DNA from 4 places in the Nocardia sp. NPDC059229 genome. Region 4 is predicted to be linked to each of the others. Evidence: riboswitches for the same ligand, from Rfam matches in the RefSeq annotation. Region 4 holds a riboswitch; each other region holds the start of a gene.
What was found. A riboswitch is a leader RNA that binds a small molecule or an ion and turns the genes downstream of it on or off. The one in region 4 is predicted to bind S-adenosylmethionine.

Region 1: it holds a riboswitch for S-adenosylmethionine, as region 4 does, so the genes downstream of both, ACFXHE_RS10545 (bifunctional o-acetylhomoserine/o-acetylserine sulfhydrylase) here and ACFXHE_RS43185 (ABC transporter substrate-binding protein) in region 4, are expected to answer to the same signal.
Region 2: it holds a riboswitch for S-adenosylmethionine, as region 4 does, so the genes downstream of both, ACFXHE_RS15240 (aminotransferase class V-fold PLP-dependent enzyme) here and ACFXHE_RS43185 (ABC transporter substrate-binding protein) in region 4, are expected to answer to the same signal.
Region 3: it holds a riboswitch for S-adenosylmethionine, as region 4 does, so the genes downstream of both, ACFXHE_RS33320 (rhodanese-like domain-containing protein) here and ACFXHE_RS43185 (ABC transporter substrate-binding protein) in region 4, are expected to answer to the same signal.

The regions. Positions count from the first base shown of each region.
Region 1 covers NZ_JBHZAK010000003.1:375,845-382,947, reverse strand. The annotation lists gene ACFXHE_RS10560 (NADP-dependent isocitrate dehydrogenase) at 364-1,581, opposite strand; gene ACFXHE_RS10555 (MFS transporter) at 1,935-3,428, opposite strand; gene ACFXHE_RS10550 (TetR/AcrR family transcriptional regulator) at 3,567-4,277, shown strand; SAM riboswitch class IV at 4,290-4,401, shown strand; gene ACFXHE_RS10545 (bifunctional o-acetylhomoserine/o-acetylserine sulfhydrylase) at 4,498-5,847, shown strand; gene ACFXHE_RS10540 (homoserine O-acetyltransferase) at 5,889-7,007, shown strand.
Region 2 covers NZ_JBHZAK010000005.1:379,645-386,747, forward strand. The annotation lists gene ACFXHE_RS15225 (flavin reductase family protein) at 1-267, shown strand, start outside; gene ACFXHE_RS15230 (LysE family translocator) at 281-919, opposite strand; gene ACFXHE_RS15235 (heme oxygenase (biliverdin-producing)) at 1,073-1,732, opposite strand; SAM riboswitch class IV at 2,284-2,397, shown strand; gene ACFXHE_RS15240 (aminotransferase class V-fold PLP-dependent enzyme) at 2,454-3,767, shown strand; gene ACFXHE_RS15245 (hypothetical protein) at 3,784-3,972, opposite strand; gene ACFXHE_RS15250 (DUF2752 domain-containing protein) at 3,991-4,443, opposite strand; gene ACFXHE_RS15255 (hypothetical protein) at 4,571-5,113, shown strand; gene ACFXHE_RS15260 (TetR family transcriptional regulator) at 5,183-5,812, opposite strand; gene ACFXHE_RS15265 (SDR family oxidoreductase) at 5,961-6,749, shown strand; gene ACFXHE_RS15270 (diacylglycerol kinase) at 6,775-7,103, shown strand, end outside.
Region 3 covers NZ_JBHZAK010000018.1:85,560-92,662, forward strand. The annotation lists gene ACFXHE_RS33305 (MarR family winged helix-turn-helix transcriptional regulator) at 1-89, opposite strand, end outside; gene ACFXHE_RS33310 (type 1 glutamine amidotransferase family protein) at 86-727, opposite strand; gene ACFXHE_RS33315 (O-succinylhomoserine sulfhydrylase) at 884-2,098, opposite strand; gene ACFXHE_RS33320 (rhodanese-like domain-containing protein) at 2,133-2,555, opposite strand; SAM riboswitch class IV at 2,570-2,685, opposite strand; gene ACFXHE_RS33325 (hypothetical protein) at 2,748-3,194, opposite strand; gene ACFXHE_RS33330 (FAD-dependent oxidoreductase) at 3,482-4,873, shown strand; gene ACFXHE_RS33335 (amidohydrolase family protein) at 4,965-5,837, shown strand; gene ACFXHE_RS33340 (CaiB/BaiF CoA transferase family protein) at 5,946-7,043, shown strand.
Region 4 covers NZ_JBHZAK010000047.1:5,366-12,468, forward strand. The annotation lists gene ACFXHE_RS43170 (GNAT family N-acetyltransferase) at 1-9, opposite strand, end outside; gene ACFXHE_RS43175 (HAD family hydrolase) at 284-934, shown strand; gene ACFXHE_RS43180 (TIGR00725 family protein) at 975-1,457, opposite strand; SAM riboswitch class IV at 1,551-1,667, shown strand; gene ACFXHE_RS43185 (ABC transporter substrate-binding protein) at 1,831-2,991, shown strand; gene ACFXHE_RS43190 (ABC transporter permease) at 2,992-4,827, shown strand; gene ACFXHE_RS43195 (ABC transporter ATP-binding protein) at 4,808-5,677, shown strand; gene ACFXHE_RS43200 (ABC transporter ATP-binding protein) at 5,670-6,419, shown strand; gene ACFXHE_RS43205 (putative FMN-dependent luciferase-like monooxygenase) at 6,416-7,103, shown strand, end outside.

The DNA of each region.
Region 1 (7,103 bases), on a different contig from region 4:
GGCCGAACCCCGTCTGTCACAGGGGTATTGACCGTCCGGTCGGGTGCGTTAACCCGTTGACACGCGGCCATGCTGACAAGGATCGTGTGAACGTTTCGTGATCACGGCCGGGACAACCCCGAAAACAGTTCGGGCACCCGCCCACCCACCGGTTCCGGTGGGGGCAGGTGCCCGTGTGGCGCGGTGGATGGTCCTGGCCGGGACTGTGGTCCCGGCCGCCATCTTCACCGCTTCGCGCTGTTCACGTTCGTCGGCGCGTGGGAGCTTGCGCTCCTGGGGTTTCAGGGGTGGCCCCTGAACAACCTCTTGCCCTTGGGGTTTCAGGGGCTTGCCCCTGAGTCCCGAGAGTTGGGAACTTCTCTTCTAGCGCAGCTCGCGAGCCAGGTTGGCGTCCAGCACGCCGAGGAACTCCTCGGTGGTCAGGTAGCCCTGGTCGCCGCCGACCAGCAGCGCGAGGTCCTTGGTCATCTGGCCGGACTCGACCGTCTTGATGACGACATCCTCGAGCGTCTGGGCGAAGCCGATCACCTCGGGGGTGTTGTCCAGCTTGCCGCGGTGGGCCAGGCCACGCGTCCACGCGAAGATCGAGGCGATCGGGTTGGTGGAGGTGGGCTTGCCCTGCTGGTGCTGACGGTAGTGCCGGGTCACGGTGCCGTGCGCCGCCTCGGCCTCACAGGTGCGGCCGTCCGGGGTGAGCAGCACGGAGGTCATCAGACCCAGCGAGCCGAAGCCCTGCGCCACGGTGTCGGACTGCACGTCGCCGTCGTAGTTCTTGCAGGCCCAGACGTAGCCGCCCTCCCACTTGAGCGCGGAGGCGACCATGTCGTCGATGAGGCGGTGCTCGTAGGTGAGACCGGCCGCGTCGAACTCGTCCTTGAACTCGGTCTCGTACACCTCCTGGAAGGTGTCCTTGAACATGCCGTCGTAGGCCTTGAGGATGGTGTTCTTGGTCGACATGTACACCGGGTAGTTCTGCTGCAGGCCGTAGTTCAGCGAGGCCCGCGCGAAGTCCCGGATCGAGTCCTTGAAGTTGTACATGCCCATGATCACGCCGCCGTCTTCCGGCATGCGGACGACCTCGTGCTGGATCGGCTCGGAGCCGTCCTCGGGCGTGAAGGTCAGGGTGACGGTGCCCGCCTGGTGCACCTTGAAATCGGTGGCGCGGTACTGGTCACCGAAGGCGTGGCGGCCGATGATGATCGGCTTGGTCCAGCCCGGAACCAGACGCGGCACATTGGAGATGATGATCGGCGCGCGGAAGATGGTGCCGCCGAGGATGTTGCGGATGGTGCCGTTCGGCGACCGCCACATCTTCTTCAGACCGAACTCCGTGACGCGGGCCTCATCGGGGGTGATCGTCGCGCACTTCACACCCACGCCGTGCTTCTTGATGGCGTTGGCGGCGTCGATGGTCACCTGATCATCGGTCTTGTCGCGATACTCGATGCCGAGGTCGTAATACTCGAGGTTCACATCGAGATACGGGTTGATCAGTTTGTCCTTGATGAACTGCCAGATGATCCGGGTCATCTCGTCGCCATCGAGTTCGACGACGGTCCCTTCAACCTTGATCTTGGACATGGATCTTCGTGTCCTCCTAGGAAGGTGGTGCTCCCATTGCACGGCCGGTGAGCACCGCTTGTAGCGGACCCCAGCTGTTCAACAGACAACGTATACGCATGGCGCTCGGCACGGGACCTGTGGTGCCAAGTCCACGTACGCTGTGGCGTCAAGCAAGACAAGCGTACTGCTGCTATCGATCTCACCGCTCGGGTGGCCCCCGCTGTGCGGGATTCAGTGCGGTTACCGATTAGTAGCTTTTCGCGTGACTTTACGCACTTTCCAGGATGCGAAAACCCGCGGCCCGCGGCAACCCCAAACCCGCGGACCGCGGGATATATGTTGCCGCGACCCGCGGGTGAATAGTCGGTGGGTCAGACGCCCACGTGCACGTGCTCGGAACCCTCGAGCAGATTCTCCGGCTTGTCCCGCACCATGAACGCGATGATCGGAATGGTCACCAGGAAGAATCCCGCGCCGATCAGGAACGCGATGTCATAGGAATGAATCGCGGCCCGGGCCATCACGTGGTCGACGCCCGGATTGTTCTTCGCGAACCGCTCGGCCACCTGCACCGCGATCGTCGACAGCAGCGCGGTGCCGATCGCGCCGCCCACCTGCTGCGCGGCATTGAGCAGCGCGCTGGCGACGCCGGAGTCACGCTCCTCGACCTGATGCAGCGCCGTGGTCTGCATGGCCACGAACAGCCCGCCCATGCCGAGCGCGATAAGAATCACTGCCGGCAGCACGCCCCCGGCGTAGCTGTCCCCGAAGCTCAGCCGCGACAGATACAGCAGCCCGGCCATGCCCAGCACCGAACCGGTGATCATGAGCGGCCGCGGCCCGATCCGCGGCAGCAGCCCGCTCGCGACGCCCGCGGAGACGACGATGCCGATCGGGAAGGGCAGGAACGCCACCCCCGCCTTCAGCGCCGACCAGCCCAGCGTGATCTGGAAGTAGTAGCTCATGTTGATGAACATGGCGAACATGGCGATCGGCAGCAGCAGCGCCACGAGGAACGAGCCGCCCCGGTTGATCTCCCCCGGAATACGCAGCGGCAGTAGGGGATTCGAGGACCGCCGCTCGATGGCGACGAAGGCGGCCAGCAGCGCGACGCCCGCGACCAGCAGGGCCAGGGTGGTGCTCGCGGTCCAGCCGTCGGAGGCCGCGCGGCTGAAGCCGTAGACCACCGAGACCAGGCCGAGCGTGGCTGTCACCGCGCCGGGCAGGTCGTAGCCGCCGGAGCGCGGCGCGGGCACGTCCCGGACCACGAAGGCGAGCGCGCCCAGGAAGGCGATCAGCGCGATCGGGGTGTTGACCAGCAGGCACCAGCGCCAGTTGGCGTATTCGGTGAGCGCGCCGCCCACGATCAGGCCGATGGCCGCGCCACCCGCGGACACACCTGCGAAGACGCCGAACGCGCGAGCGCGCTCCTTGGCCTCGGTGAAGGTGACCGACACCAGCGACAGCGCGGCCGGCGCGAGCAGGGCGGCGAACGCGCCCTGCAGCCCGCGCCCGGCGAAGAGTTCCGCGCCGTTCTGCGCGAGCCCGGCCAGCGCCGACGCCCCGGCGAAGCCGACCAGGCCGATCAGGAACATGCGGCGGCGGCCCAGGTAGTCGGCGAGGCGGCCGCCGAGCAGCAGCAGGCCGCCGAAGATCAGCGTGTAGGCGGTGAGCACCCACTGCCGGTCGCCGTCGCTGATGCCCAGGTCACGCTGGGCGAACGGCATGGAGATGGTGACGATGGTGGCGTCCAGCACCACCATCAGCTGGGCCATGGCGAGTACGCCCAGGGCCCACCAGCGCGCAGCTCCGCGCCGGTCCGAGCTTTGTGATCGATCTTCGAGTGTTGTGGTCGCGGCGGTCATGTCGTCTCCTCACGGACGGTCCGGGACACCCTCGACCATCTTGACCCCTGCAGCCAATTGGCGTCAAGAGAAATTTGTCGCACTGCGACAGTTGGCATAATGGGACATGAGAAGCGTTCGAACCCTTACCATGGAGGTATGTCGGAGTTGTCAACTCACCTCGGTGTGATCGCACGTCACCGGCCGGGCCTGCGTGAGCGGAAGAAGGAACAGACCCGGGCGCGGATCATCGATGTCGCCCTGCGGCTGTGCGACGACCAGGGCTTCGACGCCACCACCGTGGAACAGATCGCCGACGCGGCCGACGTCTCGCCGCGCACCGTGAACCGGTACTTCGACAGCAAGGAAGACATCGTCATCGCGCCCATCGCCGACTGGGCGCGGGCACACGCGGACGCGCTGCGCGAGCAGCCGAGCACCGGCAACGAGCTGAAAGCGCTGCTGGACAGCTTCCTGTCCATCGTGGACCGCGTCGTCGACCACGACGAACCGCTGCCCTTCCGCTGGTTCCAGCAGATGCAGCGCATCATCCGGTCCACCGCCGCGGTGCGGGCGTGCAGCATGGCCGCCACCGAGAACAAGACCGAGCAGACCGCGCAGGTGCTGGCCGAACGCCTTGGCACCACCGTCGCGGATCTGCGAGTTCGATTGCTGCTCGGCACCTTCCACGCCATCATGCGGGCCGGCACCGAATCGGACTCCGATTCCGGCTTCGCCGACGAGCGTCTGATCGAGTCACCGCGCAGCATGGCGGAGGCCGTGGTCGGCGCGTATCACGAATTCGTGCGCACCTGCGCGGGGCCCGCTGTGGCCAGCCCCACTTCCGAAACAGCGGCGTCCGCCCGCTAGAATCGCGCAACAGGTCAAGAGCATCAGCGTTAAGGCCCCGGCTTGCTGATCGGCAACCCTCCAGCTGCGGTGGGGTGCTCCGGGTGCAGACCGGGCGTTCGAAGGCCGAACGCAAGCGCAACTAGGAGGTCTACCGAAATGTGTTGTTGTCGAAGCCCATTCGCCTCTCGATAACGTCAAACTTCCGCCATTCGGCGACCTTGTTTTTGGAGCAGAACACATGAGTGACTCGACCGCGCCCGCGGCCGTCTCGGCTGACGGCACCCTGGATCCGGCCGGCTGGTCCTTCGAGACCAAGCAGATTCACGCCGGACAGGCTCCCGATCCGGCCACCGGAGCCCGCGCCCTGCCCATCTACCAGACCACCTCCTACGCCTTCCGCGACACCGATCACGCCGCCGCGCTGTTCGGGCTCGCCGAGCCGGGCAATATCTACACCCGCATCATGAACCCCACCCAGGACGCGGTGGAGCAGCGCATCGCCGCGCTCGAGGGCGGTGTGGCCGCGCTGCTGCTGGCCTCCGGTCAGGCCGCGGAGACCTACGCGATCCTGAATCTGGCTCAGGCCGGCGACCACATCGTGGCCAGCCCGCACCTGTACGGCGGCACCTACAACCTGCTGCACTACTCGCTGCCCAAGCTGGGCATCGAGGTCAGCTTCGTCGAGGATCCGGACGATCTCGAGCAGTGGCGCGCGGCCGTGCGGCCCAACACCAAGGCGTTCTACGGGGAGACGGTCGCCAATCCGAGCAGCTCGGTGCTCGACATCCCGGGCATCGCCGAGGTCGCGCACGCGGCGGGCGTGCCGCTGATCGTGGACAACACCGTCGCCACGCCGTACCTGATCCAGCCGCTGCGGCTGGGCGCGGACATCGTCGTGCACTCGGCCACCAAATACCTGGGCGGCCACGGCTCCGCGGTCGCGGGTGTGATCGTGGACGGCGGCAACTTCGACTGGACCGTGCGGGACGCGGCGGGCGAGTCCCGCTTCCCCGGTTTCACCACCCCGGACCCCAGCTACCACGGCGCCGTGTTCGCCGATCTCGGCGCGCCGGCCTACGCGCTCAAGGCGCGGGTGCAGCTGCTGCGCGATCTGGGCGCGGCGGTGTCGCCGTTCAACGCCTTCCTCATCGCGCAGGGCATCGAGACGCTGAGTCTGCGCATCGAGCGGCACGTGGCCAACGCCCAGGCGGTGGCCGAGTTCCTGGCCGAGCAGCCCGGCGTCGAGAAGGTCTACTACGCAGGGCTGCCCAGCTCCCCGTGGTTCGAGCGGGGCAAACAGCTGGCACCCAAGGGCGTCGGCGCCATCGTCTCCTTCGAGCTGGCCGGCGGCGTGGACGCCGGCAAGAAGTTTGTCGAGGCGCTGGTGCTGCACAGCCATGTCGCTAACATCGGGGACGTGCGCTCGCTCGTCATCCACCCGGCCTCCACCACGCATTCCCAGCTGACGCCCGCCGAGCAACTCGCTTCCGGTGTCACACCTGGTCTGGTCCGGTTGGCCGTGGGTATCGAGGGGATCGGCGACATCCTGGCGGATCTGCGCGCCGGACTGACGGCGGCGGCAAGTTGACCGTGAACATCGAATCGAGCACGTCCCGGCACGCGGCGGAGCTGCTGCTGCCGCCGCCCGACGGGACGCTCGGCAGCATTGCCATCGGGGATATCGAGCTCGAGACCGGAGCCGTCATTCCCGATGTCACGCTGGCTGTGCAGCGGTGGGGCGAACTATCGGCGAACGCGGACAACGTGGTGCTCGTGGAGCACGCGCTGACCGGTGATTCGCACGTGGTGGGCCCCGCCGACGTGCACCACGGCCAGGCCGGCTGGTGGGACGGCATCGTGGGTCCCGGCGCGCCGGTGGACACCCGCGAGTGGTGCGTCATCGCCACCAATGTGCTCGGCGGCTGCAAGGGCAGCACCGGGCCGTCCTCGCTGGCCGCGGACGGAAAGCCCTGGGGCGCAAGGTTTCCCGAGATCTCCATCCGCGATCAGGTGACCGCCGAGATCACGCTGTTCGACCTGCTCGGCATCGACCGCCTGGCCGCCGTGGTCGGCGGCTCCATGGGCGGCATGCGGGTGCTGGAATGGATGGTCGCCCGGCCCGAGCGGGTCGGCGCGGCCCTGGTGCTGGCGGTCGGCCCGCGCGGCACCGCCGACCAGATCGGCACCCAGACCACCCAGATCGCCGCCATCACGGCCGATCCGGACTGGCAGGGCGGCAACTACCACGGCACCGGGCGCGCCCCGATGACCGGCATGGGCATCGCCCGGCGCATCGCGCACCTGACCTACCGCACCGAGTTCGAGCTCGACCACCGGTTCGAGAACCATGCCCAGGGCGATGAGGACCCGTGGGCGGGTGGGCGTTACGCGGTGCAGAGCTATCTGGAGTACCAGGCCGACAAGCTGATCTCGCGGTTCGACCCGGCCACCTACGTGCTGCTCACCGAGGCCATGAACCGTCACGACGTGGGCCGTGGCCGCGGCGGTATCGCGGCGGCGCTGGGGTCCACGCCGGTGCCGTGCGTGGTCGGCGGGGTGGACTCGGATCGGCTGTTCCCGCTGCGCACCCTGCAGGAGCTGTCCGATCTGCTGCCCGGTTCCAAGGGGCTGGAGATCATCCGGTCCCGGGACGGCCACGACGGATTTCTGACCGAGACCGAGGCGGTCGGCAAACTCATGCTCGAGACGATGGATCTGGCCCGCGCCCAGCGCGAGTCGGACCGCTGAAACAACGCTGCCCGTCCGCTGCATCTCCGCTGCCTCACCGGAGGCGCGTTACCTCGCGTATCGTGTCCGTTTCGCGCGAATTGCCGTGACGCGCTT
Region 2 (7,103 bases), on a different contig from region 4:
AAGCATCTGGCCCAGCGGTTCAGCCGGACCGCCGAGGAGCGTTTTACCGACCGGTCCCTGTGGACGACGCTCGGCAGCGGCGAACCTGTGCTGCACGGCACTCCCATCTGGGTCCGCGCCACGGTCCATCAGCTCCTCCCGATCGGCGACCACACCCTGGTCATCGGCCTGGTCACCCAGGTGAACGACAACACCGAGAACTCCCCGGCGGTCGGCCCGCTGGTGTATTACAACGGCGCGTACCACCGCGCCGAGATCGCCGACTGACTCAGGCGCCGACTCAGGCCGCGGCCGAGGCCGCCGTGCCGATGCCCAGCGCCGCCAGGATCGCCGCGCTCGCCTGCTCCAGCCGCACCCGGACGCGCGGCCGTCGCAGCAACTCCACCGCCCGCGCGGCCGCCACTGCCAGCAGGATCATTTCGATTGCCGCGACACTGGATTCGATGGCCCCGAGCGTGAGCGTGTTGAGGAATGTCACCCGGGTCAGGAACTGCGGCAGTACCGCGAGGTAGAACAATCCCACCTTCGGATTGAAGACACACGACAGCAATCCAGCAGCGAACGCCGAGCGCAGCGACGCCGGCGCACCCTGGGCCGGCGCGACATCCGCCCCGCCGGCCGCCGCGCCGGGCCCGCGCCGATGCGCCAGCAGCGCCCGAACGCCCAGGTACACCAGGTAGATTCCGCCGATCACCTTGAGCGTGCGATACGCGGTCGCCGACTGCTCCAGCAGCGCCGCGACCCCGGCCGCGACCACGGTGGCCCACACGATCCCGCCGAACGCCGAGCCCACCGCCGCCGCGATTCCGGGTCGCGATCCGGCCATCGAGAATCGCAGTACCAGAAAGGTATCCGGCCCCGGCGTGAGCGCGAGCAGCACACACAACCCCACGAAACTCAGTAGCAGCGGAAAACTCATGCCCTCCATGGCAACCCATCACCGTGGCCCGGCGCAAGGGTGAGATCGCTGACCCTGCCCCCGACGAACAGGGTCGACGACGCCCCGCGGAAATGACGAAGGCCGCCGCCCCTGTCGATCAACGGGGGTCGGCGACCTTCGGGGTTGCGAGTTTCAGTTCCGCGCGCTGAATTCCGCACCCAGCTCACGGAACAGATCAGTGTTCATCGTGAACGCCAGTCGCGCCTCGTCGAGTACGCGATCGACCTCGGGGCCGTCGAGGGGAAGCTGGTCGAGGGCCTCGCGGTAGTCGCGCTTGAACGCGGCCGGGTTGGCGATGTCCTCGAAGACGTAGAACCGCACGCCGTCGCCCTTCTTGGGCAGGTTCCACAGCTTCTCGGCGGTACCGCGAATGACCTGGCCGCCGGAGAGATCGCCCAGGTAGCGGGTGTAGTGGTGGACGACATAGCCGGCCGGCCAGTCGCCCGCACACTCCTCGATGCGGGCGGCGTAGGCGGTGGTGGCGGGCAGCGCGGTCAGTTCATCGCGCCAGTTCGCGCCGCCGAGGTGGGCCAGGTCGCCCTCCAGCGCGGCCAGCCGCGCCAGTTCCGGTTTGACGAACGGACCCGCGACCGGGTCGGAAGCCAGTGCGGCGGAGTGCTTTTCGAGGGCGGCGTAGACGAACCAGAGCTGGGCGGTGTACCGGTAGAAGGCCTCCACCCCGAGCTGCCCGCCGAGCATGTCGCGCATGAACGTGGAGTGTTCCGCCTCGTTGTGCTGCTGCTCGGTCGCGGTGCGGATGAGCGTCGAGAACGGGGTGCTGGTCTCCAGCATGGTCGGGCTCCTCGTGGTCAACTCGGGGGCACACCACTTTGGCTACCCTAACTTCGACTCGACCATACGCCCCAGCAACGTTCGCGCGATTCGAACTTTGCGGCCCACCCGATCCAACTTTCGGACGATTTTTCCGAAACGGATGTGCCGTACGCCACACCCCCTCAGGTCCGCTGCAGCTGCTGAGGCGCGGGCCTCGACACCCGCGCCGGCCGAGTCCGGCTATCGCGCCGAGTCGACGACCCTGTTCCTCTGGGAGGGCGTGACCCAGTACCCGACCGAGCGGGCCGTGCGCGCCACCTTCGCGGCGCTCGCCACCGCGCCCGCGGGCTGCATCCCGGCGGGGTGTCCGGACTGCCGCCGAATACGGCTGGCGCGTGCTCGAACAGGTCGGCTGCGCGGAATACAGCGCTTTATCTCACCCGCCGGCCGGAGCGGCGAACGGGTTCCGGACCTCGAACGATGCGTCTGGGCCGGGCAGGTCCGACCCCGCCGGGCCGCGCCGGTCAGGGTTGACAAGCCCGCGAGCCGTCTGCCAGTCTCTGCAATCAGGTCATGAGTACCAGCGTGAAGCCCCGGCTTGCTGGTCGGCAACCCTCCTCCGCGGTGGGGTGCTCCGGGTGACGACCGGGCCGACGCCCGACCGGGCGCGGCAAGCGCGGACTCTCGATCGATTCCTGTTTTCCCGATCGCGTGTCCATGAACCCGACGGGATTTCGTGATGACTGCTATCGCCGACCAGACCTGTGCCGCCCTCGCCACCGTCTCCGGCTGTGACCTGCGGGTCCCGCTGGTCCAGGGCGGGACGGCCGGCTACGCCAACTTCGACTACGCCGCCAGCGCACCCGCATTGCGGCAGGTCACCGACCGGGTCGCGGACCTACTGCCCTACTACGCCAGCGTGCACCGCGGCGCGGGTTACGCCTCCCGGGTCTCCACCGACTGCTACGAGTCGGCCCGCGGTTCGGTCGCCCGCTTCCTGAACGCGGCCGAGGACCAGGTGGTGGTGTTCACCCGCAACACCACCGACTCACTGAACCTGCTCGCCGCCTGCGTGCCCGGTGACACCGTGGTGCTGGACGTCGAGCACCACGCCAACCTGCTGCCCTGGACCCGGCGCGGCCGCCGGGTGGTTCCGGTCGGGGACACCATCGAGGAGACCATCCAGCGCTTGGTCGCCGAGCTGTGCTCGAAACCCGCTGCGCTGCTGGCGGTTACGGGCGCCTCCAATGTGACCGGCGAACTGCTGCCGCTGGAGCGGCTGGCCTGGATCGCCCACCAGTGCGGCACCCGCATCCTGGTGGACGCCGCCCAGCTGGCCCCGCACCGCCGAATCGACCTGCGCACCACCGGCATCGACTACCTGGCCTTCTCCGGCCACAAGACCTACGCCCCGTTCGGCGCGGGCGTGCTGGTCGGCCGCCGGGACTGGCTGGACGCGGCCGAGCCCTACCTGGCCGGCGGCGGCGCGGTGCGCGCGGTGAGCACCGAGGGCGTCGAATGGGCTCCCGCCCCGCAGCGCCACGAGGCCGGTTCCCCGAACGTGCTGGGCGTCGCCGCCCTGGCCGCGGCCTGCGACGCCCTCGCCGAGCTGGACGAGACCACCGTGATCGAGCACGAGCAGTACCTCACCCACCGCCTGCGCTACGGCCTGAAAACCGTTCCGGGCGTGAACTTCCTGCGGATCTGGCGCGACAGCACCGACGCGGTCGGCATTGTCGCCTTCACCGTCGACGGCTTCGAGCCCGGCCAGGTGGCCGCCTACCTCTCCGCCGAGCACGGCATCGGGGTGCGCGACGGCCGCTTCTGCGCTCACCCGCTGCTGTCCCGCCTCGGTGTCGATGCCGCCCTGCGCGCCAGCATCGGCCTGGGCACCACCGCCGCCGACGTCGACCGCCTTGTCGAGGCCATCGCGACCCTGGTGGCGCGCGGCCCGGCGTGGAATTACGCCCGCACCGAAGGACATTGGAACCCGGTCCCCGAGACCCGTCCCTTCGGCAGTTCGGCCGAGGGTGGGGCTGCCTGCGGTTTCTGAACCGGCCGGGAACCGGTCAGGGCACCATGTAGCGGGCCGCGAGCACCTCGACGAGTGGATCGTCGTCGGCCACCGCGTCGAGCACCTCGAGGTCGTCCTGGACGGAGAGCTGCCGGGTGTCCTCCTGATCGGGGTCCGGCGGCCCATCCTCTTCGAGCTGCCGGATCAGCTTCTGCCGCACGCGCTCCTTCAGCGAATCGCTCATAAGCAGAGCATGCCCCGCCTAAACCGGCGCGATCCAACTACCCCACGGTGTGTTCCGCACAACCGTGAAGACCAGGAGAAATGCCAGGGCCACCCACACCGCGTACCTGGGCAGCACCTGCGGTAGTCGCGGCGGCACCGGATTGCCCCGCCACCCGCGCACCACCCAGGCGCCCCACCAGGCGATGAAGCCCAGTGTCAGCGGGAGCAGCAGCACATTGCTGTGGATGGCGTCGAGGATCCGGCCATCGGTGAGGTTGTGCAGCCCGCGCAACCCGCCGCAACCGGGGCACCAATATCCGGTCAGTTCGTAGAACGGGCACACCCCGTAGGCCCCCTGCACATGCGGATCCCGGAAGTGCAGCAGCGCCAGCCCGCCGGCCACCGCCCCACCGGTCAGCAGCGGTAGCCCGACGCCGAGCCACCGCGGCCGGGCGGGCGTTTCCATGACTACTGCTGCCGTGGTGTCCACGACCATCAACGGTAGCCGCACCACCACCGCCCTGCCAGGTCGCACCGAACTTCGCACCGGGGAGAAGTCGAGCGTGCTTGGGTATGCTTCCCCAGCAATCGTTTTCGAGTTCGGGGGAATTCCACTCATGTCACAGCCACAAGGTGGCGGCCGGGCACGCGGCGCGATCGCCGTGGTCGGCGCCATCGTCGTGATCATTGCCATCAGGGTCGGTGTCAACGTCGTCGACCGGGCGTTCGGCCTCATCGGCCTGCTGGCCGTCATTCTCGTCAGCGGCGGCGTCTGGTTCGCGCTCAAGAAGAAGCGGGAGAACGAGCAGACCGCCGCGCCCATGTACACACCGGCGGGGTACACACCGGCGCCGAGCCCCTACGACCAGGCGAACACCCCGGTCAACGGCTACCCCGCACCGATCGGCTCCTTCCCGCCGCCGACCGGCGCGCCGGATCAGGGCTACCTGCCGCCGCCCAGTGGTCCGGCCGCGCCGGGCGGAGCCCAGGGGTTCGCGCCGCAGGGCTACCCGGCTCCGCAACCCCAGCAGGGTTACCCCGCGCCGAACCAGCCCGGCTATGCCGCGCAGCCATCGAATCCGTATGCGCCGCAGGGCTACCCGCCGCCGTCCGGCGGCTACCAGCAGCCGCCGAACTACCCCCAGCCGCACCAGCGCTAGTCCACCGCGCTCGGTTTCCGAACGGCCCGTACCGGATTCGATCCGGGGCGGGCCGTTCGCGTTCCGGCGTCAGCGAATCGGCGCGCGCTCCACCACCGGCGCGGTCAGCACCCCCGCGAGCATGTCCACGATCTCCCCCCACGCCGTCACGTCCCCCGCGGCCACCCGCCCGGCCTCCACGGCCCGCTCGTGGTCGGCCAGCAAGGCGAACAGCACGGTCGGCAAGGCGCGTAACCGCCGCAGCCGCAACCGTTTCGGCAGGTCGGTGAGTTCCCGCTCCAGCTGCTGCATGATCACCCGCACCGAGGTGCGCCGCGCGGATTCCAGATTGGCCGCGTCGGTGACGGCCCGATGGGTGTGGATCTGTTCGAGGAACCGCGCGTAGTGATTGATCCCGTGCCGGTCGCTCAGCTCGAGCATGGGAATGACCAGCGCCTCCAGTAGGTCGTGCACGCCGGTCGCACCCGTTCCGGCCTGTTCGGCCAGCAGTTCCAGCCGCCGCACCTCGAGGGTGGCGAGCCGGTGTTCGACCACGGCCTCGATGAGTCCGTCGCGGGAGCCGAAGTGGTACTGGATCGCCGAGTTGTTCCGCTGTCCCGCGGCTGCCGCGATATCGCGCAGCGGTACCGCCTGCCCCCGCTCGGCGATCAGCTGCTCCGCCGCGAGAATGATGCGCTCGCGCGCTTCTGTCACTGCCATTCGGACACCGTCACTGCCACCTGTCGATCCTTGCCACAGTCTGCACTGTAGCGTTCACCAGCGGATAAAGAACTTCTCCTTGACGATTAAGAATAAATGCTTAAAGCTGCTTGTGACTGTCGTCACTCCCAGAAGGACTGAATTCGCGATGATCCTGGACACCTTCCGACTGGACGGCCGCGTCGCCGTCGTGACCGGCGCGGGCCGCGGCATCGGCGCCGCCACCGCGCTCGCCCTCGCCGAAGCCGGTGCGGATGTGGCGATCTCGGCCCGCACCGCCGCTCAGCTCGACGAGGTGGCGGGCAAGATCCATGCGCTCGGCCGCCGCGCCATCACGGTCCCCGCGGACCTGTCGGATCTTTCCGCCGTCACCGCGCTGGCCGAAACCGCCGCCGCCGAACTCGGCCGCATCGACATCGTGGTCAACAATGTCGGCGGCACCATGCCCAACACCTTCCTCACCACCACCCCCGAATTCCTCGAGGAGGCATTCCGTTTCAATGTCTCCACCGCGCACGCCCTCACCCAGGCCGCGGTGCCGCACATGCTGAAGAACGACGGCGGCTCGGTCGTCAATATCTCCTCGATGATGGGCCGCTCCCCGGGCCGCGGCTTCCTCGCCTACGGCACCGCCAAGGCCGCCCTCGCGCACTGGACCCGGCTGGCCGCCGCCGATCTGTCCCCCCGCATCCGGGTGAACGCCATCGCGGTCGGCTCGGTGCTCACCTCGGCGCTGGAAGTCGTTGCGCAGCAACCGGAGATCAAGCAGCAGATGGAGGACGCCACCCCGCTGCACCGGCTCGGCGAGCCCTGGGAGATCGCCGCCGCGATCGTCTACCTGAGCTCCCGCGCGGGCGGCTACATCACCGGCAAGGTGCTCGAGGTGGACGGCGGCATCGCCGCACCCAACCTGGACCTTCCCATCCCCGACCTGTAATCCGCCGCGCCGCAGGAGTTTTCCCATGAAGTACCGCGTAGTCCAGTGGAGCACCGGCAATGTCGGCCGCCGCACCCTGCGCTCCATCATCGCGCGCCCCGAGCTCGACCTGGTCGGCGTCTGGGTCTCCAGCGCCGCCAAGGCCGGCAAGGACGCGGGCGAGCTGGCCGGTCTCGACCGCGAGATCGGCGTCACCGCAACCCAGGACGCCGAGGCGCTCCTGGCGCTGAAGCCCGACTGCATCGTCCACACCGCCATGGCCGACGACCGCCTGATGGAGGCGGTGGAGGATCTGAAGACCTTCCTCCGCGCCGGCATCAATGTCGTCTCCAGCAGCCCCGTCTTCCTGCAATT
Region 3 (7,103 bases), on a different contig from region 4:
AATTCCTCTGCGATCGAGAGGAATTGGCCGTTCAGCTTGAACGACGTGACGGCCGCGGCCCCGAACAGCTGCTGCGCGGTGCGGGTCACCGCGCGGCCGCCGCGCGCTGCTGCTCGTACTCGAACAACGCGTAGAAGCCCGCGGGATCATTGTTTCCGTACAGCCGGTACCAGGACTCCAGCACGTGCGGCTCGTAGATACCCAGGCGCGCGAAGATCTCGCGGGCGAAATCGACCGGTCGGGTGCCGGTCGCGGTGATCAGGTCACCGTCGGTGACCGCGGTCGCCTGAACATAGTGCTCGCCACCCGAATATCCGCTGTAGGCAAGATATCCCGCGTCATTGCTGGTATGCCGCCGACCGTCCAGCAGGCCCTCCTGCGCCAGCCCGAAGGTCGCGCCGCAGATCGCCGCCACCGGCACCCCGGCCGCCAGAAACTCCCGGGCCTTGCGCGCGAAGGCGGCCGGCGTCTCGGGATGCTGCTCGGTTTCGAGTCCCGGCAGGATCAGCATGGCGCTGTCGGCGGGCTTCAGCTCATCGAGAACCAGATCGGGCAGGACCCGCATGCCGCCCATCGAGGTGATCGGCTCGGCGCCGAGGGCGACCGTCTTCACCTGCCAGGTTCCCGGCTCGCGGTGCCAGAGTTCGCGATTGATGTGCGCGGTCGCATGCCCGACCTCCCAGTCCGAGAAGGTGTCGTACACGGCCATGTGGACTGTTTTCATCATGACAGCATGCTGTCATTTTTGACAGCATGCTGTCAAACAATGCTCGACGACTCCAGGGGCCGCTTCCGAACCCCCGTCGGCCCCCGTGCACGAAAAGGGCCGGAACCCAGTGGGTTCCGGCCCTTCGAATACTCGGCGGTTCGAATACTCGGCGGATCAGCTCAGTGCCCGGTCCAGGTCATTGAGCAGGTCCTCCACATCCTCGAGCCCGATGGAGATGCGGAGCACGCCATCGGTAATCCCCACGGCCGCACGACCTTCCGGGCCCATCGCCCGGTGGGTGGTGGTGGCCGGATGCGTGATCAGCGTCTTCGCATCGCCGAGGTTGTTGGAGATGTCGACGATGCGCAGGCGGTTGAGCACCTCGAAAGCGCGCTTCTTGGCCTCGTTCTCCGACGCCTTCAGCTCGAAGGTGATCACCGTGCCGCCGCCGGACATCTGACGCTTGGCCAGCTCGTACTGCGGGTGCGAGGACAGGAACGGATACTTCACCCACGCCACGGCGGGATGGGTCTCCAGGAACCCGGCGATCTTCAGCGCGGAGTCCACCGACTGGCGCAGGCGCAGCGGCATGGTCTCCAGACCCTTGAGCAGGGTCCACGCATTGAAGGGGCTCAGCGCCGGACCGGTGTGGCGCATCAGGCTCTTCACCGGGCCGTCGATGTAGTCCTGCGGTCCGAGGATCGCGCCGCCGAGGACGCGGCCCTGCCCGTCGATGTGCTTGGTGCCCGAGTACACGGTGATGTCGGCACCCAGGTCGAAGCCGCGCTGCAGCAGCGGGGTGGCGAAGACGTTGTCCAGCACCACCTTCGCGCCCGCCGCGTGCGCGAGATCGGAGACCGCGCGGACATCGGTGAGGGTCTGCATGGGGTTGGAAGGGGTCTCGAAGAAGACGGCCTGGGTCGGCACCGACAGCGCCTGCTCCCACTGGTCCAGATCCTCGCCGTCGACGAAGACGGTCTCCACGCCCCAGCGCGGCAGGATCTCGTTGGCCACCACGAAGCAGGAGCCGAACAGGCTGCGCGCCGCCACCAGCCGGTCACCCGCGGCGAGCAGCGCGCCCAGCGCGGTGAACACCGCCGACATGCCGGAGGCCGTCGCGAAACAGGCCTCCGCGCCGTCGATCAGGCGCAGCCGCTCCTCGAACATGGCGACCGTCGGGTTGCCGTAGCGGGAGTAGACGAAGTGCTCGATATCGCCGGTGAAGGACGCCTCGGCCGCCTCGGCGCTCTCGTAGACGAAACCCGAATTGAGGAACAGCGCCTCGGAGGTCTCGTCGAAGCCCGAGCGCCGGGTGCCGCCGCGCACGGCCTGCGTGGCGGGGCCGACGCCCTCGGGGAGCGGTTTGTCGAAGGAACCACCGGTGATCATGACTGCCTCCCTGCGATCCGTCCGGACACGAAACTCATGACTGACGCCAGGGCAGGCCGTCGGCCCGCCAGCCCGTGCCGCCGCGATGCCCCTGACCGTCGAGCGCACCCTCGAAGCCGTCGACCACATTGAAGGACGGGGCGATGCCGAGGGTGGTGGCGGCGGTCGCCGCGCCGATGGAGCGCTGGCCGGAGCGGCAGATGAAGATGACCGGCGCGGCCGAGTCCTGGCCGCGATCGCCGAGCGCCTGCTTCAGCTGATCGGTGAAACGGGTATTGGGCGTGCCGGAGACGTCCACCCACTCGATCAGCGCGGTCGGCCGGCCGATGCCGCTGGTGTCGGGCACCCCGACGAACCGCCACTCGGCTTCGGTGCGCACATCCACCAGCACCGCATCGGGGTTGTCGCGCAACAGTTCCCACGCCTGCTTCGGCGTGATGTCACCCGCGTAGCTCACTTGTACCTCCTGTGAATCCGCACTTGCCGCACCGCTGTCCGATGCGTGGCCAGGTCGTCACCCGGAGCACCCCACCGCGGAGGAGGGTTGCCGACCAGCCAGCCGGGGCTTGACGCTGGTACTCATGACCTGGGTTGAGATTGCCGAAAAAACGGCCCCACTGTCAAACCCCGGCCGCGACTTCGGCCGTTGTCAGGAATTGCAGACCAACCAGCGGGAATTCTCCCGGGTGAAGTGCCAGGTCGAGGTGGTTTGGGCGCCGGAGACCGTGAAAGTGACCTGCGCCGTGGCCTTCTCGCCGTCGACGGCCGGGTCGGCCAGCTTGTCGAACGTGATGGTCCCCCCGGTCGCGGCCGCGACCTCGAGCGGCGAGGCGTTCTCGTCGAATCCCTTGCAGGACAGGGTCGGATCGTACTTGCCGGTCTCGCTACGGGACTTGATGAAGTTGCCTGCGGCCACCGCGAGCCGATCGGAATCTGTGACATTCTTCTCAACCGGCGAGACCAGCGTCGCGATCACGATGCCCAGGATCACGACCGCGATGACGCTCGCCGCCACCAGGAACGGCCACATGCTGCGGGCCTCGTTCTGATCGATCGGAACCGATGTCTCCCCGGCTGTCTCCTCGGCGTCGCTCATGGGTAGATCATGCCTGGTCGCCGCCGTCCGCCCGGCACGGCATTGCCACGGTTCGGGCCTCGGCATTCCCACAGTTCACGGCCCTGCGCGTGAAGGGCCCCGTGCGCCATCGATAGAATCAGCAGAATTTCCGCCCCAGGCGCGGGAATAGCAAGACTACGCAGCAACGCTGCAGCGTCGGGGGCCAACGGCGGTCACCGAAGCCAGGACGTCAACTTAGCCTAAGCTAAGAACGACGGCTGAGTTTTGACGACAAGTTAGTTTCGACCCAAAGGGTGCGCGGAAGAATGACCGAACAGAGTGCAGCGACCCGCCCGCTACGCATTGCGATCGTGGGCGCAGGCCCGGCCGGTATTTACGCCGCCGATGCCTTGATGAAGTCCGATGCCGAGGTGAGCATCGACCTCTACGAGCGCATGCCCGCGCCCTTCGGCCTCATCCGCTACGGCGTCGCGCCCGACCACCCGCGCATCAAGGGCATCATCACCGCCCTGCACAAGGTCCTCGACAAACCGCAGGTCCGACTGCTCGGCAATATCGACTACGGCGTCGACATCAACCTCGAGGACCTGCGGCAGTTCTACGACGCGGTCATCTTCTCCACCGGCGCCAACGCCGACCGCGCCCTCGAGGTGCCGGGGATCGACCTCGACGGCTCCTACGGCGCCGCCGACTTCGTGTCCTGGTACGACGGCCACCCGGACGTGCCGCGTACCTGGCCGCTGGACGCGGAGAAGGTCGCCGTCCTCGGTGTCGGCAACGTCGCCCTCGACGTGGCCCGCGTGCTCGCCAAGACCGGCGACGAACTGCTGCCCACCGAGATCCCGCCGAACGTCTACGAGGGCCTGCAGGACAACAAGGCCCTCGAGGTCCACGTCTTCGGCCGCCGCGGACCCGCCCAGGCCAAGTTCACCCCGCTCGAACTGCGCGAACTCGACCACTCCCCGACCATCGAGGTCATCGTCGACCCCGAGGACATCGACTACGACGAGGGCTCCGAGGCCGCGCGCCGCCACTCCAAGCAGGTCGACATGATCTGCAATACGTTGGAGCAGTGGGCCATCCGCGATGTCGGCGACCGCCCGCACAAGCTGTTCCTGCACTTCTTCGAGAACCCGTCGGAGATCCTCGGCGCGGACGGCAAGGTCGTGGGCCTGCGCACCGAGCGCACCCAGCTCGACGGCACCGGAAACTGCAAGGGCACCGGCGAATTCAAGGACTGGGACATCCAGGCCGTGTACCGCGCGGTCGGCTACCTGTCGCAGAACATCCCGCTGCTGCCCTTCGACGACCAGGCCGGCACCGTGCCCAACGAGGCCGGGCGCGTGCTCGTCGACGAGGACGCCGACGGTGCGGCTCGCTACATGCCCGCTACCTACGTGACCGGCTGGATCAAGCGCGGCCCGGTCGGCCTCATCGGCCACACCAAGGGCGACGCCAACGAGACCATCGCCTGCCTGCTCGACGACGCCGCGAACTTCACCCCGGCCGCGCGGCCGGAGCTGGAGGCGGTCACCGAATTCCTCGAGCACAAGGGCATCCCGTTCACCACCTGGGCCGGCTGGTACCGCCTCGACGCGCACGAGCGCGCCCTGGGCGAGCCGCAGGGCCGCGAGCGGGTCAAGGTCGTCGAGCGCGACGAGATGCTCGCCGCCTCCGAACCCGGCAAGGTTTCCTGACCAGCTCCGGGCAAGGTGTCCTGACCAGCGCCAATCCGGCTGCCGGACAAGGTTGTCCACACATGTCACCGTTCTGAGGCATGCTGATCACGTGTTCGATGCCCATCTCCACATCTTCGATCCGCGGTTCCCGCTGGTCGAGAACGAGGGCTACCTGCCCGACCCGTACACCATCGCCGCTTATCGCAAGCGCATGTCCCGCTTCGATATCGACGGTGGCGCCCTGGTCAGCGGGTCGTTCCAGGGCACCGATCAGAGCTATCTGCTGGCCGCCCTCGCCGAACTCGGCGAGGGCTGGGTCGGTGTCACCAATCTGCACGTGGACGCCACCGACGCCGAGATCCTCGAGCTGAACCGGGCCGGGGTGCGGGCCATCCGGTTCAACCTCAAGCGCGCGGGCGGCGACATCGTCGGGCTCACCATGCTGGCGCTGCGGGCCTACGAACTGGCCGGCTGGCATGTGGAGCTCTACATCGACGGGTCCATGCTGGGCTCGCTGGAACCGGTCATCACCAAACTGCCCAAGCTGTCGATCGACCATCTGGGCATGTCCGACGACTGCCTGCCCTACCTGCTCAACCTGGTCGACCGCGGGGCCAAGGTGAAGGCCTCCGGCTTCGGGCGGGTGGCGATGAATGTGGGCTCGGCCCTGCGCAAGATCCACACCGTCAACCCCGAGGCCCTGATGTTCGGCACCGACCTGCCCGGCACCCGGGCCGGACGGCCGTTCCGCGACGCCGATATCTCGCTGCTCGCCGACGCCGTGGGCTCCGATCTGCACCGGGTGCTCGAGGACAATGCCCGCGCGTTCTACGGGCTGCCCGCCAAGGAACGCCTGTTCGAGGACCCGAACCCGACCATGCGCCTGGCCGCGGGCGAAGCGCCCACCCTGCGGCTGCCGCGCTCGGAGCTCCCCGGACCCCCGCCCCCGCCCACCCTGCCGCTGCCGATCATCGATCGCTAGCGCAACGGGCCACCCCCTGAGGGCCGCGGAGACGTCGCGTTATTGTCATACCGTCAACACCGGTGTGTGAGCCGGTGCGCAGGATTCGACGACGAACCGAGGTAGGGCGTGAGCACTCCATCCACCGCCAAGCAGGGCCCGCTCGCGGGCATCCGGGTTGTTGAACTGGCCGGCATCGGCCCCGGTCCGCACGCGGCACTGCTGCTCGCCGACCTCGGCGCCGACGTGGTGCGGGTGCAGCGTCCCGGCATGCTGCCCGGCTTCATGGAGCGTCCGCAGTGGCGCGGCCGCACCATCGTCGAGGCGAACCTGAAGGATCCCGCCGACATCGAGCAGGTGCTCGGGCTCATCGAGAAGGCCGACGTGCTGCTCGAGGGCTTCCGGCCCGGCGTCACCGAGCGCATGGGGCTGGGCCCCGACACGGCGCTGGAACGCAATCCGCGCCTGATCTACGGCCGCATGACCGGCTGGGGCCAGTACGGCCCGATGGCCGACCGCGCCGGACACGACATCAACTACATCTCGCTCACCGGTGTGCTGAACGCCATCGGCCGCAAGGGCGAACGCCCCGTGCCGCCGCTGAACATGGTCGGCGACTTCGGCGGCGGTTCCATGTTCCTGGTCTTCGGCATCCTGGCCGCGCTGGTGGAACGCCAGAACTCCGGCAAGGGCCAGGTCATCGACGCCGCCATGATCGACGGCGCACTCGCGCTCTCACACATGATCTGGGGCATGAAGGGCGTCGGCCTGTGGTCCGACGAGCGCGGCACCAACCTGCTCGACACCGGCATGGCCTTCTACGACACCTACGAGACCTCCGACGGCAAGTACATGGCCGTGGGCTGCATCGAGCCCCAGTTCTACGCGGAACTGCTGCAGGGCCTGGAGATCTCGCCCGAGGGCCTGCCCAACCAGCTCGACCCCAACGGCCAGGACCAACTGCGCAAGCTGTTCACCGAGAAGTTCAAGACCAAGACCCGCGACGAGTGGTGGGCGATCTTCGAGCACACCGACGCCTGCACCACCCCGGTCCTGACTTTCACCGAGGCCGAACAGAATCCGCACATCCAGGCCCGCACCGGGCTGATCGACATCGACGGCGTCGTGCAGCACGCCCCGGCCCCGCGCTTCTCGCGCACGCCGGCGGGCATCCCGACCCCGCCGCCGAACGAGGGCACCCCGATCGAAACGGTCTGGGCGGACTGACCTTCCGCGCACGGCCGAACGCCCCCTATGGAATTCCACAGGGGGCGTTGACTTTTCCGA
Region 4 (7,103 bases):
ACTCGGCATGCGCCCGAGCCTAATTCGGGTCGCACCGGACATGCTCGCGATTTTCCGTCCCGGGCGAGCCTGCTGCCCAGGTCGTCACGGAACAGCCTGCCGGATCCCATGATTGCCGCAGCTCGGGCGAGCGCCGATGGTGCCGGCCTACTCAGCGCCCGGGCTGCACCGGTCGGGTCGGCGCCGCCGCTGGGTATCGCGCCGTGCACGGTCCTGAGTGGGTGCGACGGTGGTCGGGTGTGGCCGTGGTCGGGTGGGTGGACGTGGGTCGTAGGGTCTGGGGGTGAGTGTTGATCGTTCGGGTGCAGTCACCGGTGGGCTGGTGGTCGGGTTCGACCTCGATATGACGCTGATCGATTCGCGGCCGGGGATTGCGGCGGTGTGGGATGCGGTGGCCGCCAGGACCGGGGTGGCGATCGATTCGGAGCTGGTGGTGTCGCGGCTCGGGCCGCCGCTGGCGCACGAGGCGGCGCAGTGGTTTCCGGAGCACGAGGTGCCGGGGATCGTCGCGATGTACCGGGAGTTGTATCCGGATCTGGCGGTGCACGCGGCGGAGCATCTGCCGGGGGTGGTCGACGCGCTGGCGGCGGTGCATCGGGCCGGTGGGCGGGTGCTGGTGATCACGGCGAAGAACGGGCCGCACGCACAGTTGCATCTCGATCATCTCGGGCTGGCGGTCGACGAATTGGTCGGCGGGGCCTGGGCGGAGGAGAAGGGCGAGGTGCTGCGGGAGCGCGGGGCCTCGATCTATGTGGGGGATCATCTCGGCGATGTGCGGGCGGCCAAGGTGGCCGACGCGGTGTCGGTGGCGGTGACCACCGGGCCCTATGCGGCCGAGGAGCTGTCGGCCGCGGGCGCGGATGTGGTGCTCGGCGATCTGACCGAGTTCCCGCGCTGGCTGGCCGCCCACCTCGCCGCGCAACCGGCTGACTAGCAACCGTTCTCGGCGCACCGGCCGCGCGCGGTGCGGGCGTTCACGGATAGATCGGCGGGGCGAGCGCGAGGGCCACGGCGTGCGAGGGGTCGAGGGCGGGGATCGAGGCGTCGACCGCGTGGCCGTCGGCATCGTGTACCTGCCAGCCGCGCAGTGATACGACCGGAATACCGCGGTGGTTCGCCAATGCCAGCTCGGACAGGGTGCCCCACGAGCCGCCGATGACGATGATCGCGTCGGCCGAGGCCACCAGGATCGCATTGCGGGCCTCACCCATATTCGTATAGATCGCCGCGGTCAGGCCCGGGCAGACCGCGTCACGATCCGTGTCGGGACGGATGCCGAGGACGAGTCCGCCTGCGCCGGAAGCGCCTTCGGCGACGGCGGCCATCACGCCCGAACCGCCGCCGCACAGCACGGTCGCACCCGCCGCGGCGAGCAGCCGGCCCACCTCGCGGGCGGCCGTGGACTCGGTGTCGGTGCAGGTGCTGGGGCCGCAGACGGCAATTTGCAGGGGTGGCAAGGGCTTTCCTCTCGTCGGTGTGGACGGGTCGTTGGCATCAGGGTGATTCGAATGGTGTCGGCGCGGGGTGGCCGCGGCTACCGTTCTGCCCACGGTCACGAGTATCAGCATGTTCGAGCCCCGGCTCGCTGATCGGCAACCCTCGCACGGCGGTGGGGTGCCCCGGGTGACGACCAGGCGGCGTCCACGCGGACCCCGCAAGCGCTAGTCGAAGGAGCACAGGTCCATGTCTGGATGCCGCCCGGCCAACGGCTGAGGCCCAGCGCCCGAATTCCATGCGGGCGATTCTCTTTCCCGCACCGTACGCCTTCGGCGGTCGCGGTCGAGTCCCCATGCCCCGGCGCGGTGTCGGTGCACGAGTGCAGAGGTAGCAATGAGCAGGAACTGGTCCGGGTCGCGTGGATTCCGGGTGTTGGTGGGTGTGGCGGCGGTGACCGCGGTGGCGGGGCTGCTGTCGGCGTGCGGGAACGAGTCGTCGGACAGCAAGTCGGACACCGTGTACTTCGGGGTGTCGGGCCCGAAGACGGGCGGGTCGGCCGAGTACGGGCGGCTCTGGCAGCAGGGCTTCGACCTGGCCCTGGACGAGATCAATGCGGCGGGCGGGATCGACGGCAAGAAGGTCGCGCTGAAATGGGAGGATTCGCAGTCGGATCCGAAGCAGACGGTGCCGATCGCCACCAAGTTCGTGGGCGACAAGTCCATCATCGCCGAGCTCGGCGACTTCTCCTCGCCCGCCTCCATCGCGGCCTCGCCGGTGTACAACCGCGGCAAGCTGGTGCAGTACGGGTTCACCAACTCCTCGGTGGATTTCACCAAGGGCGGCGACTACTCCTGGAGCCCCTCCATCACGCTGGACGTGTACATGGAGCGCAATGCCGAGTGGGTGCGGTCCAAGGCGAAGAAGGTCTCCGTCGTCTACCTCGAAACCGACTGGGGCAAGCAGGCTTTCAAATTCTTCGAGCAGTTCGCCAAGGAGAAGGGCATCGAGATCGCCTACTCCTCGGCCATCCTGCCGGATTCGCAGGACTTCCGGCCGGTGCTGATCAAGGGCCGCGACGCCAACCCGGACGCCTTCGTGCACCTCGGCTACGGCCCGGACGGCGCGCTGGTGGTCAAGCAGCTGCGTGATGTCGGGTTCACCGGCCAGCTGTTCGCCGGCCAGAACACCCCGCAGTTCATCGATCTGGCGGGTGCGGCGGCCGAGGGCGACATCGTGAACGGCGTCTTCACTCCGTCGGATCCGAGCCCCAAGATCCAGAGCTTCGTCACCAAGTTCCGGGCCAAGTTCGATACGGACCCGGGCGATTTCAACGTCTACGCCTACGACGCGCTGAACGTGCTGGTGAAGGCCGCGAAGACCGGCGGCGCCACCCGCGAGGGCGTGCTGAAGGGCCTGCGCGAGATCAAGGACTTCGACGGAATCGGCCTGGGCACCTTCGCCTTCGACCAGCAGACGCGGCGGCCCAGCGGCGTGAAGCCGATCGAGCTGGAACTGCGCAGCGGCAAATTCGTCCCGGTCGGAAGCGCCAAATAGATGTTCGACACGCTCATCGCGGGTCTGGTGCACGGCAATGCGTACGCGCTCATCGCCGTGGGCATCACCCTCATCTTCGGGGTCAGCAATGTCATCAACTTCGCGCACGGCTCGATCTTCGCGTTCGGTTCGGTGCTGGGCTGGTGGCTGATCGCCCAGCACGGCGTGCCCTGGTGGGCCGCGCTGGGCGTGGTGGTGGCGGCGACGGCGCTGGTCGGCGTTGCCATCGACATCCTGGCGGTGCGGCCGCTGCGGCGGGCCCCTGCCATTGCCGCCCTGCTGGCGACGGTGGCGGTCGGGCTGATCATCGAGAACGTGGTCGCCCTGGTATTCGGACCCGACACCCGGCCCTTCCCACAGGTCTTGCCCACCAACAACTTCCGGGTCGGCGGGGTGCGGTTCGGCACCTCCGATGTGGTCATGTTCGCCCTCACCCTCACGGTGATGGCGGGACTGTGGGCCTTCCTGCGGTACAGCCGCCACGGTTTGGCCATTCGCGCCACCGCGCAGGACCCGGACGCCGCCGCGCAGATGGGCATCGGCGTGGGCCGGGTGCAGTCGCTGGCCTTCGCCATCGCCTCCGGACTGGGCGGGCTGGCGGGCATCTTCGTCGGCCTCTACAACTCGAACATCTCGCCGACCAGCGGCGGCATCGTCGGCATGACCGGATTCGTGGCCGCCACCATCGGCGGGCTGGGGTCGATTCCGGGCGCGGTCATCGGCGGTTTCGTGCTCGGGCTGGTGGAGGCGTTCGGCATCTACTGGTTCGGTGACGGCTACCGGGATCTGATCACCTTCGGCCTGCTGGTGATCTTCCTGGTGCTGCGGCCCGGCGGCCTGCTCGCCCGGCCGCCCGCCATCGAATCCGAGCCCCTGACCGGCACCTTCCTCGGGTCGGGACGGGAACTGCGGGTGCGCTGGTGGCATGCCCTGATCGCGTTCGCCGTTGCGGGCGTGGCGATTCCGCTGATCGCGGACGACTACGGCATCTCGGTGGGCACCCAGATCCTGGCCTACGCCATCATCGCGGTCTCCATGACGCTGGTGGCCGGGTCGGCGGGACAGCTGGCCATCGGGCAGGCGGGTCCCATCGCCATCGGCGCGTACACCTCGGCGGTGCTGACGGTGTCGCACGGCTGGGCCTTCCTGCCCGCCATCGTGGCCGCGGGCCTCGTCGCGGCCGTGGCCTCCTCGGTGCTGGCCGCGCCGCTGTGGCGGCTGGGCGGGCACTATGTGGCCATCGCGACGCTGGGCATCGGCATCGTGACGGTGGCGATCATCCGCAACTGGGAGCCGGTGACGCGCGGCAGCTACGGCATCTTCGGGATTCCCGCGCCCAGTCTGTTCGGGTACGAATTCACCACGCACACCCAGATTTTCCGGCTGGAGCTGGTGGTGCTGGCCATCGTGCTGGCGGTCATCGTCGGCGTGCAGCGGTCCCGGCTGGGGATCGCCATCCGGGCCATCGGGGCCGACGAGGTGGCCGCCCGCTCGGCGGGGGTGCCGGTGCGCGACTACAAGGCGCTGGCCTTCGCGGTGGCGGCGTTCTTCTCCGGCATCGGCGGCGCGCTGCTGGCCCACCAGTACTCCTACATCGACCCGACGGTGTTCAACCTGCCGATGTCGCTGCTGGTGGTGACCATCCTGGTGCTGGGCGGTACCGCCTCGCCCTACGGCGCGGTGCTGGGCGCGGTGGTGCTGATCGGGGTGCCGGAGCTGCTACGGCTGGCGCCGTCGTGGCGAATCGTGTTGTACGGCTTGGTATTGCTGCTGGTGGTGCGGTTCCGGCCCCAGGGAATTCTGGTGAGGAGGAATCGTGTCCCGGTCAACGCCTGACGTGCTCGAGGTCACCGGTCTGCGCCGCTCATTCGGCGGCGTGCGAGCCGTGGATGGGGTCGAATTCTCCATCGCGCCGGGTGAATTCGTCTCGATCATCGGCCCCAACGGGTCCGGAAAGTCGACGACGGTCAATCTGATCTCCGGCGTGCTGAAGCCGGATGCCGGGGCAGTCCTGGTGCACGGCACCAGGATTCGCCCGGGCCGCCCGGAGGCGGCCGCCGCGGCGGGCATCGCCCGGACCTTCCAGAACGGCCGCGTGTTCGGCAACATGACCGTCCGCGAGAACGTCGATGTCGGCCTGCAGCCCACGCTGCGCGCCGCGCGGCCACTGCGTGCGCTGGCGAATGTGCCGGTGCTGAAATGGATTTCGCTGCTCGCCGAGCTGGGGGTGGCGCTGGCGCCGACACCGGCGGCGCGCGCCGAGCAGCGGGCGTCGGCCGCTCGGATCGACGCGCAGCTCGCGCGGTTCGAGGAACGCCTGGTGCCGCGCGCCGGCCATCCCACCTACACGCTGTCCTACGCCAATCGCCGCCGCACCGAGATCGCGCGGGCGCTCGCCGCGGAACCCGGCCTGCTGCTCCTCGATGAGCCCGCCGCGGGCATGAACCAGACCGAGACCGCCGAAATCGGCAGGCAGCTGGCCGCATTGAAGGCCCAGGGCCAGACGGTGCTGCTGGTCGAGCACAAGATGGACCTGGTCCACGACCTGTCCGACCGGGTGCTCGTGCTCGACGAGGGGCGCATCATCGCCCAGGGCAGACCCGCCGAGGTGCTGGCGGATCCGCGCGTCATCGAGGCCTACCTCGGGCGCAGCCGGGCCGGCGGGAAGGTCGGCGCGGATGTCTGAATTCGACGAGAACGCCACGCCGATCCTCGAATTCGACCGGGTGGTGGTGCACTACGGCCCGTCCCGGGCGCTCGACGAGGTCTCCCTGCGGGTGCGGCCCGGCGAGATCGTCTCGCTGCTGGGCGGCAATGCCTCGGGCAAGTCGACCACCATGAAAACCGCGCTCGGCCTGCTGAAACCGTCCTCGGGCGTGGTGCGCATCGACGGCACGGACGTGAGCACGACGCCCCCGTCGGCGCGGATCCGGGCCGGGCTGGCCTCGGTCCCGGAGGCCCGGCGCGTCTTCCCGGCCATGACCGTCGAGGAGAACCTCTTCGTCGGCGGCTACATCCGCAAGGAGCGCCGCGCGGTGCTGACCGCGCGCGCCGCCGAGCTGTTCGACCACTTCCCGCGCCTGGCCGAGCGGCGCGCCCAGCGGGCGGGCACGCTCTCCGGCGGCGAGCAGCAGATGCTGGCCTTCGCTCGCGCGCTCATGAGCAAACCGCGCCTCATCTGCATGGATGAGCCCACCATGGGATTGTCGCCACTGTTCGTCGATCGGGTGCTGGAGGAGATCGCCCGGCTCAATCGGGAGCTGGGCCTGGCCATCCTGATCGTCGAGCAGCAGGCGGAGCTGGCCCTGAGCATCGCGCACACCGCCAATGTGCTGCGCACCGGGCGGATCGTGCTGCACGGCCCGGCCGCGGAACTCGTCGGCGATCCGGCGGTGCGCGACGCCTACCTCGGAAAGGTGACCACATGACCCCGCAACGGCTCGGCTTCTTCACCCGCCTGGTCCGCACCGATCCGGCGGAGGACGCGGGCACGGTGTACCGGCAGGCGCTCGAGCAGATCGGGCTGGCCGAGCGGCTCGGCTACGACACCGCCTGGGTGGCGCAGCATCATCTGGATCCGGCCGAGGGCGGGCTGCCGTCCCCGTTCGTGTTCCTCGCCCACGCGGCCGCCCGCTTCCCGCGCATCCGCTTCGGGACCGCGATCGTGACGCTGGCCCTGGAGGATCCGATCCGGGTCGCCGAGGACGCGGCGGTGCTGGACCAGCTGTCGGGCGGGCGTCTCGAGCTCGGGTTCGGCGCGGGCGGGTCGCGGCACGCCTTCGATCTGTTCGACCTGGCCGGCGCGGATCGGCAGTCGGTGTACGCGAACAAGCTCGCGCGGGTGACCGCGGCCCTGGACGGTACGCTGCTGGTCGGTGACCGCGGGTTGAACCCGCCGGCCCCCGGGCTGCGTGGCCGCCTGTGGCAGGCCACCTTCTCGGCCGGGGGCGCGGGCCGGGCCGGGCGGGCCGGTGACGGACTGCTGCTGTCGAAGGCCCAGCCCCGTGATCCGGCCGCGCCGGACGCCACCCTCTGGGAGATCCAGCAGCCGCTGGTCGACGCCTACCTCGACGCGCTGCCCCCGGGCGCCGAACCGCGAATCGGCGCGTCCC